One region of the Bradyrhizobium sp. NBAIM03 genome, then DNA from elsewhere that is predicted to be linked to it. Evidence: predicted binding sites of a transcription regulator. Region 1 holds the regulator's gene; the other holds the start of a gene.

Region 1 (6,627 bases):
CCGGCGAACGCTTCGAATACACCTCCGGCGTGCCGCTCTCGACCGCCTCGGGCTTCATGACCGGCCGCTACCAGATGGTCAGCGAAACCGGCGAGCGTTTCGAGATCGACGTGCCGACGTTTTCGCTGGACAGCCCCGACAACAAGCGGGTGTTGAATTAGAGAGGCGAGTTCGCCGTAACACTCACAACTGTCATGCCCCGGCTTGACCGGGGCATCCAGTACGCCGCGGCCTCTCGTTTCGATCAGCATCGTCTCGGAGTACTGGATCGCCGGATCAAGTCGGGCGATGACACCGCGCGTGTGGCACTGCTCCACTCGACATTGCGAGTGCAGCGACGCGGGTAGGCTCAGGCGTCCTCGACGCCCGCCTCGTGCGGCGTGAACTGGTACACCGACGAACAGAATTCGCAGGTGACGACGACCTTGTCGTCCTTGACCATGGCGGCGCGGTCGTCGTGCGAGAAGCTCTTGAGCATCGCGGCGACCGCATCGCGCGAGCAGGAGCACCGCGCCTCGAGCACCTGCGGATTGAACACACGCACGCCGCGCTCCTGGAAGAGGCGGTAGAGCAACCGCTCGCCGGAGAGCTCGGGATCGATCAGCTCGACGTCTTCGACCGTCTCGATCAGCGAGCGTGCCTCGACCCAGGCATCGTCTTCCGCGACGCTGTGCACCTCGGTGCCGTCGGGCGCATCGCCGGGATGCAAGTCCGCCTGCCGCGCGCGCTCCGGCGCCTTCGGCAGAAATTGCATCAGCATGCCGCCGGCGCGCCAGCGATGCTTGCCGCCGTCGCTCGAGCGCCACTCCTCGCCGACCGCGAGGCGCACGCGCGTCGGGATCTGCTCGGAGCGCAGGAAATATTCGTGGGCGGCGTCTTCCAGGCTGCCGCCGTCGAGCGCAACCAGGCCCTGGTAACGGCTCATGTCGGGGCCCTGGTCGATGGTCATGGCGAGATGGCCGCGGCCGAGCAGCGTGCCGGAATCCTTGGCCGTGCCCAGGCGCGAGGCGTCAAAGCGCGCATAGGCGCGCAGGCGGTCCGGGGCCTTGTAGTCGACCACCAGGAACGACACCGGACCGTCGGTCTGGGCCTGAAGAATGAAGCGGCCCTCGAATTTCAGCGTCGAGCCGAGCAGCGTCGTCAGCACGATGGCCTCGCCGAGCAGCTTGCCCACGGCTGCGGGATAATCGTGCTTGGTGAGAATGTCGTCGAGCGCGGGGCCAAGCCGCACCAGGCGCCCGCGCACGTCAAGCGCGTCGACCTCGTAAGGCAGCACGGCGTCATCGATCGGAACCGATGATGGCGCGCGAACCGGGCCTTCAGGCCCGGTGTTCATGTCAGGAGATTGGGAAACCATGGCGCTTTATCTGGGGTCGGAGGGCGGAAATGGAAGGGGCGCGTTCCGGATGCGATGAGGGTGCACAACGCTACAGCAAGCTCGGTGTCGTCCCGGGGCGCGCAACGCGCGAGCCCGGGACCCATAACCACAGGACCACGTCATCGAGCGAGATGGCAACTCCGAGTCTTCGCCAAACGACTTCCTGTGGTTATGGGTCCCGGATCTGCGCGCGCTTTTGGCGCGCTTGTCCGGGACGACAATTGCGTGTGAGGCCGCAGCGGGGCCTCTGGCGGGCCTACTTCACCGCGTCGAAGCACCAGGCCAAGATGCCCTTCTGCGCGTGCAGGCGGTTTTCGGCCTCATCGAACACGACCGATTGCGGCCCGTCGATCACCTCGTCGGTGACCTCCTCGCCGCGATGGGCCGGCAGGCAATGCATGAACAGCGCATCTCGCTTCGCCAGCGACATCAGCTTGGCATTGACCTGGTAGGGCTTGAGCACGTTGTGGCGGTGCTCGCCCTCCTTGTCGCCCATCGACACCCAGGTGTCGGTGACGACGCAATCGGCGCCGCGCACGGCGGCTTCCGGATCGGTGCCGAGCACGATCGGCGCGCCCGTCGCCTTGATCCAGTCGCGCATGGCCTTTTTCGGTGCGAGCTCCGGCGGCGTTGCGACATTGAGCTGGAATTTGAAGCGCTCGGCGGCATGGGCCCAGGACGCCAGCACGTTGTTGTCGTCGCCGGTCCAGGCCACCGTCTTGCCCTCGATCGGGCCGCGATGTTCCTCATAGGTCATGAGGTCGGCCATCACCTGGCAGGGATGCGAACGCCGCGTCAGGCCGTTGATGACGGGCACGGTGGCGTTGGCCGCAAGCTCCAGCAGCGCATCATGGTTGAGGATGCGGATCATGATGGCGTCGACATAGCGCGACAGAACCCGCGCGGTGTCGGCGATGGTCTCGCCGCGGCCGAGCTGCATCTCGGCGCCGGTGAGCATGATCGCCTCGCCGCCGAGCTGGCGCATGCCGACGTCGAACGAGACGCGGGTGCGGGTCGAGGGACGCTCGAAGATCATCGCCAGCGTCTTGCCTTCGAGCGGCCTGACCGGCTGCTGCGCCTTCTGCTTCGCCTTCATCGCCGAAGAGGCGGCGAGCATGCTCTTGAGCTCCGAGAGCGGCAGCTCGTTGATGTCCAGGAAGTGCTTGGGGGCTTTGTTGGGCGTCGTGCTCATCAGCTTGCCGCCCGCTTGGTCTGGCTGGAGGAGATCGCAGCGCAGGCGCGCTCTAACCGGCCGACGCTGTCCTCGATCTCCGCTTCCGTGACGATCAGGGGCGGCAGGAAGCGCACGACATTGTCGCCGGCCCCGACGGTGAGCAGCTTTTCGGCGCGCAGCGCCGCGACGAGATCGCCCGAGGGCACCACCGCCTTGATACCGATCAGCAGGCCCTCGCCGCGCACCTCGCTGACGATTTCGGGATGACGATCGATCACGGAGGCGAGCTTCTGCTTGAGCAGCAGCGACATCTTCTGCACGTGGTCGAAGAAGCCGGGCTTGAGCATGACGTCGAGCATGGCATTGGCAGCCGAGATCGCGAGCGGATTGCCGCCGAAGGTCGAGCCGTGCGAGCCGGGCCCCATGCCGGCCGCCGCGTCCGCGGTCGCCAGCACCGCGCCGATCGGAAAGCCGCCGCCGAGCGCCTTGGCGAGCGACATCACATCCGGTGTGACGCCGGTGCGCTTGTAGGCAAAGAGCTCGCCGGTGCGGCCCATGCCGGTCTGCACCTCGTCGAAGGCGAGCAACAGGCCGCGCTCGTTACAGAGTTCGCGCAGCGCCCTCAGGAAGGCGTGAGGTGCAGAACGAACGCCACCCTCGCCCTGGATCGGCTCGATGAGAATGCCGGCGGTGTGCGGACCGATCGCCTTCTTCACGGCGTCGAGATCGCCGTGCGGCACCTGATCGAAGCCGTCCATCGGCGGACCGAAGCCCTCGAGATATTTCGCAGAGCCGGTGGCGGCGAGCGTCGCCAGCGTGCGGCCATGGAAGGCACCCTCGAAGGTGATCATGCGGTAACGCTCCGGATGCCCCTTGGAGAAGTGATGGTGGCGCACCAGCTTGATCACGCCTTCCAGCGCCTCGGCGCCGGAATTGCAGAAGAACACGAAGTCCGCAAAGCTCTCATTGCAGAGGCGGCTTGCGAGCTTCTCGCCGTCAGGGCTCTGGAACAGGTTCGACATGTGCCAGAGCTTGGTCGCCTGCTCCTGCAACGCCTTGACCAGCGCGGGATGGACATGGCCGAGCGCATTCACCGCGACACCCGAGGTGAAATCGAGATAGCGATCGCCGTTGGTCGCGATCAGCCAGCAGCCTTCGCCGCGCTCGAAACCGAGGTCGGCCCTGGCGAAAACGGGGAGCAAATGCGGCGCTGCGCTGTTAGTCATGACGTCACTTGAATGTTGCGGACGGTGTGAGGCATGCATTGCGCGACGCACCATCGACCGGCCCCGGAAAACGAAACGTGCCGCCTTTTAAGGGCGGCACGTGGCACTATCTTATGCCTGGCAAGACGGGTGTCAATGCCGCCCGGAAAGCCTCGCGAAACGCTGATTCCGTAGTCTTGCGGTGCCGATTTTGCGGGTTTTTCACCACGGAACATGTGGAAGCGAGTCGGCGGACTCTTGCGCGGGAGTCACGCCATATTGTAGCGTTTGGACTGTCAGATACGACATCTCGTGCAGCAGTTCTGATCCCAGAAGTCCTCATGTACCGGCGTAAACGTTCGGGCGTCTTGAGCGCGCCCGGCGAGCCTTAAGGGATTCTGACGGCACGGGTTTTTCAAGGCTAAAGCATTCGCTGCGAAGGCCCCAGGATGGCAGGCCCGCAGCGAGGGAAAGGGTGCAATGACGGTTTTGACCTGGTCCGATGATCGCGTCGAGCAGCTGAAGAAGCTCTGGGAGGCCGGACTTTCGGCCAGCCAGATCGCGGCGGAGCTCGGCAATGTGACCCGCAATGCCGTGATCGGCAAGGTGCACCGGCTCGGCCTGTCCGGCCGCGCCAAGAGCCCTTCATCGGCAGCGCCGCGGCCGCGCAAGGCACGGCCCGCGCAGCATATGATGCGGGTGACCCGCCCCGTCGCGCGCGGCAACACCGCGTTGGCGCAGGCCTTCGAGGTCGAGTTGGAAGCCGAGCCGGTTACCTACGACAACGTGGTGCCGATGAGCCAGCGGCTGTCGCTGCTGGAATTGAACGAGGCGACCTGCCACTGGCCGGTCGGCGATCCCTCGAGCCCGGATTTCTTCTTCTGCGGCGGCAAGGCGCTCTCCGGCCTGCCCTATTGTGCCCAGCATTCGCGCGTGGCCTATCAGCCCGCAGCGGATCGCCGTCGCGCAGCACCGAAACCGGGCACGCGGTGAGCTTGCGGAATTCCCTGATCGCCAAGCTTTGATCGCCAAGCTTGATCGCCAAGACTGCAGCCGCCACACGATGACGGCTCCCAATCGCTCGGTGTCATCCCCGCGAATGCGGGATCCGTAACCGCGGGGCGCAATCGTTGCGCGAGATGGTCACTCCGAGTCTTCGCCAAACCACGTCCTGTGGCTAATCGCGAATAGCGCAAGCGCTCGCGCTGAGATCCCGGGCTCACGCTGCGCGCGCCCCGGGATGACGGCCGAGATCGGCGCCGCAGTTCGCCAAACCAGCTGTCGCTGGCGCCTTACGTCTGCTCAGCCTTCGCGAAGCGATCGTCCAGCGCGTAGCCGGCGCCGCGGACGGTGCGGATCGGGTCCTGCTCGCGGCCAAGGTTGAGCAGCTTGCGCAGGCGGCCGATATGGACGTCGACGGTGCGCTCGTCGATGTAGATGTCGCGGCCCCAGACGCTGTCGAGCAGCTGCTCGCGCGAGAACACGCGGCCGGGATGCTCCAGGAAGAACTCCAGCAGGCGATATTCGGTCGGACCGAGATCGATCGGCCGGCCCGAGCGCGCCACGCGGCGCTTGTCGCGGTCGAGCTCGATATCGCCATAGGCGAGCACGGTGGCGAGGCGCTCGGGACTCGCACGCCTGAGCAGGCCCTTCACGCGCGCAAGCAGTTCCGGCACCGAGAACGGCTTGACGATATAATCATCCGCGCCGGTCGCGAGCCCGCGCACCCGTTCGCTCTCCTCGCCGCGCGCGGTGAGCATGATGATCGGCAGCTGCTTGGTCTCGGGGCGGGTCCGAAGCCGCCGGCACAGCTCGATGCCTGACAGGCCCGGCAGCATCCAGTCGAGCACGATCAGATCGGGAATGTGCTCCTTGAGGCGGGTGTCGGCGTCATCGCCGCGCATCACCGTCTCGACGTCATAGCCGTCGCCTTCGAGGTTGTAGCGAAGAAGCTCGGTGAGAGCTTCCTCGTCCTCAACCACCATAATGCGTGCGCCCATGTGGTCGTAGCTCCTTAAGTCGTCAGGTGTTCGGCACCGTCGTGGCGAAGGTCGTCATGTCGCCCTTCGGCCGCTTGTCGGTGATCGCCTGGCCCTCGATCATGTAGAACACGGTCTCGGCGATGTTGGTGGCGTGGTCGCCGATCCGCTCGATGTTCTTGGCACAGAACATCAGGTGGATGCAGAACGAGATGTTGCGCGGATCTTCCATCATGTAGGTGAGGAGCTCGCGGAACAGCGAGGTGCAGATGGCGTCGACTTCCTCGTCGCCCTTCCACACCGCCATCGCCGCCGGCAGGTCGTGCGCGGCATAGGCGTCCAGCACCGACTTGACCTGCTGCTGCACGAGGTCGGTCATGTGCTCCAGGCCGCGGAACAGCTTGAGCGGATGGAAATCCGTCTCCAGCGCCGCGACGCGCTTGCCCATGTTCTTGGCGAGATCGCCGATGCGCTCGAGATCGGTCGCAACGCGCATCGCGCCGACGATCTCGCGCAGGTCGACGGCCATCGGCTGGCGGCGGGCGATGGTGAGCACGGCGCGCTCCTCGATGCGCTTCTGCAGCGCGTCGAGCTCGACGTCGGTGGCGACGACGCGCTGGCCGAGCGCGACGTCGCGGCGGATCAGCGCGTCGACGGAATCGACGATCATGCGCTCGGCGATGCCGCCCATCTCGGCGACCAGGCGGGTGAGCTCCTGAAGGTCGCTGTCGAAAGCCTTTACGGTATGTTCAGAACCCATGTTCCGTCTCCTCAGCCGAACCGGCCGGTGATGTAATCCTGCGTGCGCCGATCGCTCGGCGACGTGAAGATCTTGCTGGTGTCGTCGAACTCGATCAACTCGCCGAGATACATGAAGGCGGTCTTGTCGGA
Region 2 (6,627 bases), on a different contig from region 1:
CCCATTCGCCACTCGCCATTCACTATTCGCCATCTTCACTTTTCCGTCTCGACCAGGCCGCGCACGAACAATTTCTGCATGGCGACGACGACGAACACCGGCGGCAGCATGGCCAGCACGGCGGTTGCCATCACGATCGGCCATTCGGTCAGCGCGTCGGTGGTGGTGATCATCTTGCGGATGCCGATCTGGATGGTCTGCATGTCGTCGCGCGTGGTGATCAAGAGCGGCCAGAGATATTGATTCCAACCGAGGATGAACAGGATCACGAACAGCGCCGCCATGTTGGTGCGCGACAGCGGCAAGAGCGTATCCCAGAAGAAGCGGAAGGGGCCGGCGCCGTCAATGCGCGAGGCCTCCAGCAGCTCGTCCGGCACGGTCATGAAGAACTGGCGGAACAGCAGCGTCGCGGTGGCCGATGCGATCAGCGGCAGCGACAGGCCGGCATAGCTGTCGAGCATGTGCAGGTCGGCGACGATCTTGTAGGTCGGATAGATGCGGACTTCGACCGGCAGCATCAGCGTGATGAAGATCAGCCAGAACAGCGCCATCCGGAACGGGAAGCGGAAATACACGATCGCATAGGCCGAGATGATCGAGACCGCGATCTTGCCCAGCGCGATCAGGAGCGCCATCACCAGCGAGTTCAGCATCATGTTGCCGACCGGCTCGCGGGTCGAGCCGCTCGTGCCGACGAAGATGGTCTGGTAGTAGGTCTGGAAGAAATGACCCCCGGGCAGCAACGACATCTGCCCGTTGGCGATCACCGCGTTGTCCTGGGTGGACGCCACGAAGGCGAGATAGACCGGGAAGGCGACGATCGCGATCCCGATCCAGAGGATAATATGGGCAATGTAGCGCCGAAAGCCTTCTTCCTCGACCATCAGTAGGTCACCTTGCGTTCGACGAAGCGGAACTGGATGCCCGTCAGCACGATCACCATGATCATCAGGATCACCGATTGCGCCGCGGAGCTGCCGAGGTTTCCGCCGAGCAGGCCGTCGGTATAGACCTTGTAGACCAGCGTCTCCGTCGACTTGCCCGGACCGCCGCGGGTCATCGTGTCGATGATGCCGAACGTGTCGAAGAAGGCGTAGACGATGTTGACGACCAGGAGGAAGAAGATGGTCGGCGACAGCAGCGGGAAGATCACGGTCCAGAACCTGCGCATCGGGCGGGCGCCGTCGATCGCAGCCGCCTCGATCACGCTTCTGGGGATGCTCTGCAGGCCGGCGAGGAAGAACAGGAAGTTGTAGGAGATCTGCTTCCAGGCGGCGGCCAGGATGATCAGCGCTGCGGCCTGGTCGCCGTCGAGCAGTGGATTCCAGTCGATGCCCAGCGCCCGCAGGTAGCGCGAGAGCACGCCGAGCGAGGGATGCAGCATGAAGATCCAGAGCACGCCGACGACCGGCGGCGCCACCGCATAGGGCCAGATCAGCAGCGTGCGGTAGAGCATCGAGCCGCGCAGCGGCTTGTCTGCCATCACGGCCAGCAGCAGCGCGAACGACAGCGACGACACCGCGATCGCGAACGAGAAGAAGAAGGTGCGCAGGATCGCCTCGAAATAGGCGGGCTCCTTGAACAGCTCGATGTAGTTCTCGAACCAGACGAAGCTGGTCGACAGGCCGAAGGCGTCCTGCAGCAGGAACGACTGGATCATCGCCTGCAAGGCCGGCCAGTAGAAGAAAATCAGAACGATCGCGAGTTGCGGCGCAACCAGCGCATAGGGCAACAGCTTCGATTGGAAAATGGCTTGCTTTTGCATGATGCCCAGCGCGGCAGGCCGGGGGACCGGCCTGCCGCTTGTCGCCTTACTTCACGGCGGTCTTTTCGAACTGGCGCAGCATGGTGTTGCCGCGCTCGACGGCCGCGTCCAGCGCCTGCTTGGCGGTCTTCTTGCCGGCCAGCGCCTGCTCGATCTCCTCCGCCCAGACGTCACGGAGCTGCACCATGTTGCCGAGGCGCAGGCCGCGCGAATTCTCGGTCGGCTCCTTGTTGGTCAGCTCGAGCAGCGGCGTCTCCAGATAGGGCTGATCCTTGTAGAAGCCATCCGCCTTGGCCTTCTCATAGGCTGCCTTGGTGATCGGCAGATAGCCCGAGGCCTTGTGGATGTAGACTTGGCGATCGGTGTCCGAGAGGAAGGAGAAGAATTTGGCGACGCCCTTGTAATCGTCCGCCGGTTTGCCGCCCATTACCCAGAGCGAGGCACCGCCGATGATCGAGTTCTGCGGCGCGCCCTTAGCGTCCGGGTAATAGGGCATCGGCACCGCGGTGAAGGCAAACTTGGCCTGCGCCTTGACGTTGCCGAAGAACGCGGACGAGGTCAGGTAGAGCGGACATTCGCCCGACGTGAAGCGGCCTTCGCCGGTGTTGGTGCGGCCGGCATAGTCGTAGGTCTTGTCCTTCTGGAGCTCGACCAGATTTTCGAGATGCTTGACCTGGAGCGGACCGTTGAAGGACAGCACGGTGTCGAAACCGTCGAGGCCGTTGGCCTTGCTGGCGAGCGGCACGTTGTGCCAGGCGGAGAGCTGCTCGAGATTGACCCAGGTGACCCAGGAGTTGGAGAAGCCGCAGGTGGCGTGGCCGGCCGCCTTCAGCTTCTTGGCGGCGTCGAACACTTCGGGCCAGGTCTTCGGCACCTCGACATTCGCTTTCTTCAGTGCGTCGAGGTTGACCCACATCACGGTCGAGGACGAGTTGAACGGGAAGGACAGCATCTCGCCCTTCGAGGTCGAGTAATAGCCGGTGATCGCAGGCAGATAGGCCTTCGGATCGAACTTCTCGCCGGTCTCGGCCATCAGCTTGTAGACCGGCTTCACGGCGCCGGTCGCGGCCATCATGGTGGCGGTGCCGACCTCGAACACCTGCATGATGTGCGGCGCGTTGCCGGCGCGGAACGCGGCGATGCCGGCGTTCATCGTGTCGGCGTAGTTGCCCTTGTAGGTCGGGATCACCTTGTAGTCGCTCTGCGTGGTGTTGAAATCGTTGGCGAGCCTGACGATGACGTCGTTGTTGGCGCCGGTCATCGCGTGCCACCACTGGATTTCGGTCACGGCAAGCGCCGGCGACGCGCCGAGACCAATTGTGAGTGCGACGGCCGCCGCCGTGCCAAAATGTCGAAGAGCCATCAAGAACCTCCCTTGCCCGTCACTAAAGAAGCGCTTGCGCTAGCAGCGCCATATGACGTTCACATGACTGTGTAAGCGGGAGAAACGAAAGCAGCAAGCGCGGCCAAATGGGAAGTTGTCAAATAGGCCAAGACGGAGCCGTCAGCCAACTCGTTCGCGCTGCACATGCGTGCGCGCGCCGCAGTGCGGCATTGAGATGAGGCACTATCGCGCCGCGGGCTCCGAACCTCTCCCACTTGCAAGCGGGAGAGGGAGCGCACCACCGTTGACGCTCGCCTTAGCTCAGCGTTTCCGCTCGGGACCGCAGACCGTGCCTTTTTCGACCATCGCGTCGATCTCGGCCTTGGAGTAGCCGAACTCGCCCAGCACCTCGGCCGCATGCTGGCTGAATTTCGGCGGCACGCGGCGCAGGCTCGGCTTGCTGCGGTCGAGCCGGATCGGCGAGGCAACGCCCTTGTACCAGTCCTTCTCGATAATATCGCCACGCGCGATCGTGTGCGGATTGGTCAACGCCTGGTCGATCTTCTGCACGGGACCTGCAGGCAGGCCGGCCGCGAGCAGGCGGTTGCACAGCGGCTCGGCCTCGTGCTGGCTGAACACGGCGGCAAGCTCGGCGCGCAGTGCCTCGCGATTGGCGATGCGGTCCTTGTTGCGGGCAAAGCGCGGATCGGTGCCGAGCTCGGGCTTGCCGATCTCCTTCGCCAGCTTGCGGAAGGTGCCGTCATTGCCGACGCCGATGAAGATGTTGTCGGTCTTGGTCGGGAAGATCGCGTAAGGCACGAGGTTCGGATGCTCGTTGCCGGTGAGACCAGGCGGCTTGCCATGCATGAAATAATTCGCGGTGTGCGGATGCATGATGGCAAGGCCGGTCTCGTACAGCGTCGTCTCCAGGAACTGGCCCTTGCCCGACCGCTGCCGCTCCGACAGCGCCATCAGGATGCCGATCGCCGCATAAAGTCCGGTGGTGATGTCGACCAGGGGCACGCCGATACGCATCGGCCCGCTCTCGGGCGAGCCGGTGGCTGCGATCATGCCGGTCATGGCCTGGATGATGGCATCATAGCCGGGGTTGCCGCCGCGCGGGCCGTCGGCGCCGAAGCCGCAGATCCGGCAATGCACGAGGCGGGGATATTTCTTGCTGAGGACGTCGTTGCCGATGCCCCATTTCTCCAGCGTGCCCGGCTTGAAATTCTCGATCAGGACGTCGGCGGTCTCCAGCATCTTGAGCAGCACGATTCGGCCGCCTTCGGAGGCGAGGTCGAGGCCGATCGAGCGCTTGTTGCGGTTGATGCCGACGAAATAGGCCGCATCCTCCTCGTGGAACGGAGGGCCCCATTCGCGCACCTCGTCGCCCGCGGGCGGCTCGACCTTGATCACGTCGGCGCCGTGGTCGGCGAGGATCTGGGTGCAGTAGGGACCGCCGAGCACGCGCGTGAGATCGATGACGCGCAATCCGCTCATGGCGCCCGTTGCTGCTTCAGTCATGCCTTCGCTTCCCTGTGTCGATCATTGGATCACAGGCCTAGCGAGGTTTGTTTGCGCCAGCAATGGCGCCGAGCGTGGAGCCGTATGCGCCGCCGAGCAGCCATGCCGCAGCATGGCAAATTCAGTCGGATGCGGCCGGCCCGAGGGGGGATTCCCGGGCCAGCCAATCCGCGCTGCCGATCAGACCACCGTCAGGCGAACGTCGACATTGCCGCGCGTGGCATTGGAGTACGGGCACACCTGATGCGCCTTCGCGACCAGCGCCTCGGCGTCTGCGCGGGCAAGGCCCGGCAGCGAGACCGCGAGGTCGATATCGAGGCCGAAGCCGCCCTCGGAGCGCGGGCCGATGCCGACGGTCGAGGTGACCGAGGCGTCGGCAGGCACTTTCGGGCCGCCCTGCGAGGCCACGAACTTCATCGCGCCGATGAAGCAGGCGGCATAGCCGGCCGCAAACAGCTGCTCGGGATTGTTGCCAGCGCCGCCGCCACCGCCGAGCTCCTTCGGCGTGGTGAGCTTGACGTCGAGCGCGCCGTCGAGGGTCGCAGCATGGCCGTCGCGGCCGCCGGTGGCCTTGGCGCTGGTCTTGTAGAGGACGTTCACGGACATTGTCGTCTCCTCGGGTCTTTCCGGGTTGGGGTGTAAGCTTTATCGCAGACAATTAGATTGCGCGCAATCTAATTCGTCGCGCCTCACATTTAATTGTTCGCAATTGAATGTGGCGCCGGCCGGGCCCAGAATGGGAGAAACGCGCAGGATTCTTCATGGCCCGGAAATCAACGGCGGTAGACCCGCTTCGTCTCGACAACCAGATCTGCTTCGCGGTCTATTCCGCTACGCACGCCTTTAACCGCGTCTACAAGCCGCTGCTCGATCGGCTCGGCCTGACCTATCCGCAATATCTGGTCATGCTGGTGCTGTGGGAGCGCGACGACGTGCCGGTCAAGGAGATCGGCGAGAAGCTGTTCCTGGATTCGGGCACGCTGACGCCGCTGCTGAAGCGGCTCGAGGCCGCCCATCTCGTCAGGCGCACCCGCTCGCGTGAGGACGAGCGTCAGGTTCTGATCGCCCTGACGCCGCAGGGCCATGCACTGAAGGAGAAGGCCCGCAGCGTGCCGCAATCGATCCTGGCGGCATCGGACTGCTCGGTGTCGGAGCTGGTCGCGATGAAAGACGAGATCGTCGCGCTAAGGGATCGGCTGAATGCGGTGATCGGGGAGTAGGGGGTTAGAGGCGATTCTTGGCGAAGGCGCGTCCGGATGCTGATTTCAGGTATCGCTCGAACCCGACGGCCTGCTTCTCGTCGCTGAATGCTATGTAGGTCTTGAGGCGCCAGGCCCGAATTTCGAAGTATGTGGTACCTCACCAGCATTGTGCTTTGCCAGTCGGGCGCGGAGGTCGTCAGTGATCCCGACATAGAAGTGGAGAGAATCAAGGCTCTCAAGGATGTAGACGTACTTCACGGGCACACTCCTCGGTAGGCGAGGAGAGCTTACACCCGCTCTTGTTTTGCTGAAGCCCGGCTTCGCCCTTCGGGCTTCGCCGCGGCAGCCTTCGCTAGCTTCGCCACGAGGGAGCGGAGCTGGCTTGCCGAGCCGTAGCTGGCGAAGCCAGCGAAGGCTGGTGGAGCCAGGCGGGATCGAACCGCCGACCTCTTGCATGCCATGCAAGCGCTCTCCCAGCTGAGCTATGGCCCCTTAGTCCAAATGGGAGGATCCTGGGGGACCCGTCCCGGCCGGCGAGCGCTCTAGGCGACTCGCGCGGTGCACCCTTTTTCACAGATCAGGGCTGATCTCAAGTCTCTTCATCACCGCCGACATCACCAATGATGTCGGTCACGTCCTCATCGCCCTCTTCCTCGTCGGCAATGAAGGTCGAATCGTCGTCATCATCGTCGTCGAGGGTCTCGTCGACCTCGATATCGTCCTCCGATTCGGGCACGACCGCCTTGACCTTGCCGGTGTTCTCCTCGGCATCGGCCTCCTCGAGCGAGACCAACTCCTCGGTCTCCGCCGGC

The links. The regulator PhoB, encoded in region 1, activates phosphate uptake and scavenging genes when phosphate is short. The targets are predictions, from matches to a motif close to TGTCATNNANCTGTCAT.
Region 2: the regulator PhoB is predicted to act here: its motif matches at 3,181-3,197, upstream of ugpB (sn-glycerol-3-phosphate ABC transporter substrate-binding protein UgpB).

Annotation. Positions count from the first base shown of each region.
Region 1 is NZ_JADYVS010000007.1:182,800-189,426, forward strand. Features, by position in the region: gene apaG (Co2+/Mg2+ efflux protein ApaG) at 1-161, shown strand, start outside; gene I6F21_RS13050 (Hsp33 family molecular chaperone) at 350-1,357, opposite strand; gene argF (ornithine carbamoyltransferase) at 1,635-2,570, opposite strand; gene I6F21_RS13060 (aspartate aminotransferase family protein) at 2,570-3,778, opposite strand; gene I6F21_RS13065 (GcrA family cell cycle regulator) at 4,238-4,750, shown strand; gene phoB (phosphate regulon transcriptional regulator PhoB) at 5,050-5,757, opposite strand; gene phoU (phosphate signaling complex protein PhoU) at 5,780-6,496, opposite strand; gene pstB (phosphate ABC transporter ATP-binding protein PstB) at 6,508-6,627, opposite strand, start outside.
Region 2 is NZ_JADYVS010000023.1:92,368-98,994, reverse strand. Features, by position in the region: gene ugpE (sn-glycerol-3-phosphate ABC transporter permease UgpE) at 36-884, opposite strand; gene ugpA (sn-glycerol-3-phosphate ABC transporter permease UgpA) at 884-1,765, opposite strand; gene ugpB (sn-glycerol-3-phosphate ABC transporter substrate-binding protein UgpB) at 1,812-3,128, opposite strand; gene I6F21_RS28295 (CaiB/BaiF CoA-transferase family protein) at 3,411-4,613, opposite strand; gene I6F21_RS28290 (organic hydroperoxide resistance protein) at 4,794-5,219, opposite strand; gene I6F21_RS28285 (MarR family transcriptional regulator) at 5,375-5,833, shown strand; partial or broken gene I6F21_RS28280 (GIY-YIG nuclease family protein) at 5,838-6,073, opposite strand; tRNA gene I6F21_RS28275 (tRNA-Ala) at 6,232-6,307, opposite strand; gene I6F21_RS28270 (TIGR02300 family protein) at 6,405-6,627, opposite strand, start outside.